One region of the Novosphingobium mississippiense genome, then DNA from elsewhere that is predicted to be linked to it. Evidence: riboswitches for the same ligand, from Rfam matches in the RefSeq annotation. Region 1 holds a riboswitch; the other holds the start of a gene.
What was found. A riboswitch is a leader RNA that binds a small molecule or an ion and turns the genes downstream of it on or off. The one in region 1 is predicted to bind manganese.
Positions count from the first base shown of each region.

Region 2: linked by a shared signal. The riboswitch ahead of WBP06_RS27520 (sodium:calcium antiporter) and the one ahead of WBP06_RS11555 (TMEM165/GDT1 family protein) in region 1 are both predicted to bind manganese.

Region 1 covers NZ_CP147001.1:2,439,746-2,442,136, forward strand. The annotation lists gene WBP06_RS11550 (TonB-dependent receptor domain-containing protein) at 1-1,029, shown strand, start outside; yybP-ykoY riboswitch at 1,141-1,273, shown strand; gene WBP06_RS11555 (TMEM165/GDT1 family protein) at 1,333-1,908, shown strand; gene WBP06_RS11560 (Rap1a/Tai family immunity protein) at 2,181-2,391, shown strand, end outside.
Region 2 covers NZ_CP147003.1:2,032,902-2,035,292, reverse strand. The annotation lists gene WBP06_RS27525 (fibronectin type III domain-containing protein) at 1-931, opposite strand, end outside; yybP-ykoY riboswitch at 949-1,124, opposite strand; yybP-ykoY riboswitch at 1,229-1,395, shown strand; gene WBP06_RS27520 (sodium:calcium antiporter) at 1,401-2,391, shown strand, end outside.

The DNA of each region.
Region 1 (2,391 bases):
CACGCCTTCTACGGCAAGTTCGACGGCCAGCTGACCGATGCGCTGTCGTTCGACCTGGGCGTGCGCTGGGAATATGCCAAGGAATCGACGATCCTGCGCCCGATCGGCCAGCCGGCGACCAAGGCGACCGACCTGAAGAACGAATACTTCCTGCCGGCGCTGACGCTCACTTACGAGATCCAGCCCGGCATGCAGGTTCGCGCTTCGGCATCGAAGACGATCGCCCGTCCGCAGTTCCGCGAATTGCTGTACCAACCGTACTTCGATCCGGACACCAACCGCACCTACCAGGGCAACCCGTTCCTGGTGGACAGCCAGCTCTACAACGCCGAAGCGCGCTGGGAATGGTACTTCGCGCCCGAACAGCGCATCTCGATCGGCGGCTTCTTCAAGCGGCTGAACAACCCGATCGAATCCTACCTGACCGGCACTGAAACCTTCGTCACGTCCTATGCGAATGCGCCGAAGGCCAACCTCTACGGCGTCGAACTGGAAGCGCAGAAGTACGTGCCGCTGGAAAGCATGGGCAAGTTCTTCGAAACGCGCCGCCTGCTGTTGATCGGCAACTACACCTTCACCAAGTCCGAACTGAAGGTGACGGACACCGATACCGTGCGCATCTATGGCGCCGGCACCGGCACTTCGCTTGCTACCGACTACTTCAAGAACGGCGCGCCGCTGACCGGCCAGTCGAAGCACATCGGCAACGTGCAGATCGGGCTTGAGGATACCGACAGCCTCTCGCAGCAGACGATCCTGTTCAACTATGCCAGCAAGCGCGCGGTCAGCCGCGGTCTTGCCAACTCCGGTCAGCCGGACGTGCTGGAGAACCCCGGCCTGACGATCGACCTGGTGATCCGCCAGGGCATCAAGCTGTCCGACAACAAGGAAATCGAGCTGAAGTTCGAAGGCCGCAACCTTACCGGTCGCAGCCATCAGGAATACCAGCAGATGGAAGACGGCCGGGTGAACTACAACACCTACGACCTTGGCCGCGTCTTCACGCTTTCCGGCTCGGTGAAGTTCTAACCTTCCTCACCCCGGGGGCCCTGACCCCCGGCTCATCCTTGAAGAGCCCGGCCGCGACCACGCAGCCGGGCTCTCTTTTTGTTTGCCGGGCCGGAGGGCCTGCGGTATGGGCCGCGCGTCATCTGGGGAGTAGCCGCCCGCAACCCCTGCGGGATCCGTCGTCAACACACTTGGCCGAGAGGCCGTGGCGCACGGGAGGACGGAGCACCGTTCGGGCGAGACCAATGGCGTTGCAGCTCCGTCCGGCCGGGCGGGTTCTGCCGCGCTATTGTCTTGTCTGTCGCCCGGCCCGGAGAATTCGCCTTGGAAGCCCTGCTTACCTCCACCGCCGTGGTCGCCCTCGCCGAGATCGGCGACAAGACCCAGCTCCTCGCCATCGTCCTGGCCACCCGGTTCAAGCGCCCCTGGCCGATCGTCGGCGGCATCTTCGTGGCGACGCTGGCCAACCACTTCCTGGCCGCGCTGGTGGGCGAGCAGGCCTCCGCGTTCCTCAACGGCCAGTGGTTCCGCTACCTGATCGCCTTCAGCTTCATCGCCATGGCCGCCTGGACGCTGATCCCCGACAAGTTCGACGATGACGATGCGCCCAAGCCCAGCCGCTTCGGCCCCTTCGTCGCCACCGCCATCGCCTTCTTCCTGGTGGAGATGGGCGACAAGACGCAGCTTGCCACCATCGCGCTGGGCGCCCGTTTCCAGAGCGTGCTGCCGGTCATGGCCGGCACCACCATCGGCATGATGATCGCCAACGTCCCCGCCGTGTTCCTGGGCGATGCCCTGATCAAGCGCGTGCCACTGGCCGTGGTGCGCACCGTCGCGGCGCTGCTGTTCCTGGTGATCGGCCTCTGGCTGCTGGCCCAGACCGCCGGCTGGCTGGGCTGACGTCCTGAAACCACCACAAGGTGACACTTCGGTTGACACAGTTGACACGGTGCAGGGGAAAAACCGTCACCTTGCGCCGGATGTGTCACCTTGCGGCCCGTTTGATCGATCGGGATGGAACGTCCGGTCATCCCGATCGATCTATCTCATCGGGGCCGGGTAGGAAAACGCGCGGCAGTTCACTGGCGATCCGCGCGGTTGTTGACGCATCGCCCATTTGCCCCAAGTATTTACGGCGCGCGTTTGCGCCCGGGCTGTAGAGAGAGTCGCGCATGAATTCCGCAAAGCTGGCCTGCATCGCCGTCGCCGCCCCGCTGGTGCTGCTTCCCGTCGCCGCCGACGCGGGGTTCTACACCGGCAACGACCTCTACGAGATCTGCACGGTGCAGAAGGGCGAGAAGGAGTATCTTGAGCGCTCCTACGAATGCATCGCCTACATCACCGGCGCGGTCGATGCGCTGAACACCACGCGCGAGGCGGCGA
Region 2 (2,391 bases), on a different replicon from region 1:
CCACGACATTCCAGCGCGCCTTGCTGGCAGCCAGAGTACGGTCCAGCCACTCGGTCTGCACGGCAACCTTGCCGAGATCAGCCGCAGCCGTCCCGTCCAGCACCACGAAGCGCACGCCCTGATAGTCGACGTAGTAGGTCGTGGCCTCCAGTCCGGGAACGCCATTGCCGGGCAGGCTGAACTGGCGCGCCCAGTAGGCCCCTAGCTCGATTTTCTCGGTGCCGTCCGGCAAATCTTCCTTGGCATATTCATGGTTGCCGGTCGCCGGCATCTGCGGAACGATGGCATAGTTGTAGCCGCCCGCCTCGTTCCACTCGCCCCATTCGTCGTCATGGTCGAGATCGTCACGCTGGGCGACCTGATCGCCGGTGTGAATGGCCAGCGCGATGTCGCCGCCGGAATGGAACGCCTGCCGGATCACGCGAGAGGCGTATGGCAGAATTCCGTTCTGCACATCGGCCAGATAGAGTGCGCGGAACGGCCGGAAGCTTTCAGCCGCCGTGCGGAATTGCAGCCACTCGCTCCAGCCCGCGCTGCCCTTCAGGCGATAGGCGTAGACGGTATCGGGCTTGAGCCCCGTGAACTGGACATGGTGATAATTGGCGGCGCCGTTCGTCGTCTCGGCAAGCGTGCTCGTCCCGGAAAGGGTGCGGGCGCCCCGCTCCAGCGTGGGGCTGTCCACCGCCTCAACGATCTGCGCCTGTGCGGCGGCCTGTGCACGGTCCGTGCGATAGCTGACTGCCATGTCACGCGCGGGATTGGCCCCCGGAGTCAGGACGATCCGATCCGGCAACGCGCCTGCGGTGTAGGTCTTGCCGGGAGAACGAGGCACGGCTGCAGGTATTGGGGCGGCAGCGGCGGCCACGCCGGTGACAGCCAGACCGACTGTCGCAAGCGCCAGGCAGGCACGGATTTGGAGGGGGAACTTCAAAACGGGTCTCCGGGCCGGGCGGTTGCGAAAGCCAACAACACCGCACTCCCCGCCCGGCCTGGACGGAGATACGATGCCATTGGTCTCGCCCGAGCAAAACATGCTCCCGACGCGCCATGACCTCTCGGCCAAGTATGTTGACGCGCCAGCCCGCCACGTCGTGACGGTCGGCTACTCCCCAGATGACGTGAAAAGCCCGCTAGCCGAATAGAATGACAGTTTTGTGGCGTAACGATGATATCGCCGCCCATCGCCCGGGCGCGTTGACAGCCGGGTGCCGCTGCGTCAAAGGGGCGGCAACCCTTGGGGAGTAACCGCCCGCATTGCAGCGGGGCGCGCGTCAACAGACTTGGCTTCGGCCATGGCGCGTGCGGCCTTACAGCTTGGTGAGACCATGGACCGACGGAAACCCGGGGCCGGGATTTCCGCCTCGGTTCATGTCTGTCGTCTCCGGCCCCGAGGATTTTGAATGCACTCTCTCTGGATCATGGCCGGCTTGCTGCTGGTCTCTGCGGTGGTGATCTATCTCGCCTGCGAGTTCTTCGTGAACGGCGTGGAATGGGTCGGCCACAAGTTCGATGTCGGCCAGAAAGCGACGGGGACGATTCTGGCGGCCTTCGGTACGGCCCTGCCGGAAAGCATCGTTACGCTGGTGGCGGTCACTTCCGGCAACGGCCCTGCCTCGAAGGAACTGGGCATCGGCGCCGCGCTGGGCGGGCCCCTCGCTCTATCGACGATCGCCTATGCAACGGTCGGCGTTACCCTGCTGCTGTCGCGCCAGAAGCTGGGTCGCGATACCGGCGTGCAGAACATCTTCCGCCGGCTGAGCCGCGATCAGGGATGGTTCCTGGCGATCTTCGCGCTGAAGATCCTGCTGGGCTGCGTCGTTTTCGCCTGGAAGCCCTGGCTGGGCGTGGCGTTTCTGGCGGCCTATGCCCTCTATGTCCGTCAGGAAATGACCGGCGAAGCAGAGGAAGAGGAAGGCGAGCTGGAGCCGTTGAAGTTCCAGCCCAAGCGGGAAACCCCCGCGACCGCGATGGCCGTGTTCCAGACGCTGTGCGCCCTTGTCGTCATTTTCGTCGCCTCGCGGGTTTTCGTCAGTCAGTTGGAGGGTCTGGGCCCGGTCCTAGGCCTGCCTCCGCAATTGCTGGCCCTGCTGCTCAGTCCGATCGCCACCGAGCTTCCCGAGACGATGAACGCGGTGATCTGGGTGCGCCAAGGCAAGTATCGACTGGCGCTGTCCAACATTTCCGGCGCCATGATGATCCAGGCGACAGTGCCGACGGCGCTGGGCCTGTTCTTCACGCCCTGGCTGCTAAGCACGCCGCTGCTGGTCGCCGCCGGTGCCACCGCTCTGGCCGTCCTGATCATGTTCGTGGCTTTTCGCATGGGATATGTCGCCCGGCGACTGCTGGCCGGAATGGGACTGCTCTATGCCGTCTTTGCGGCGACCGTTGTGG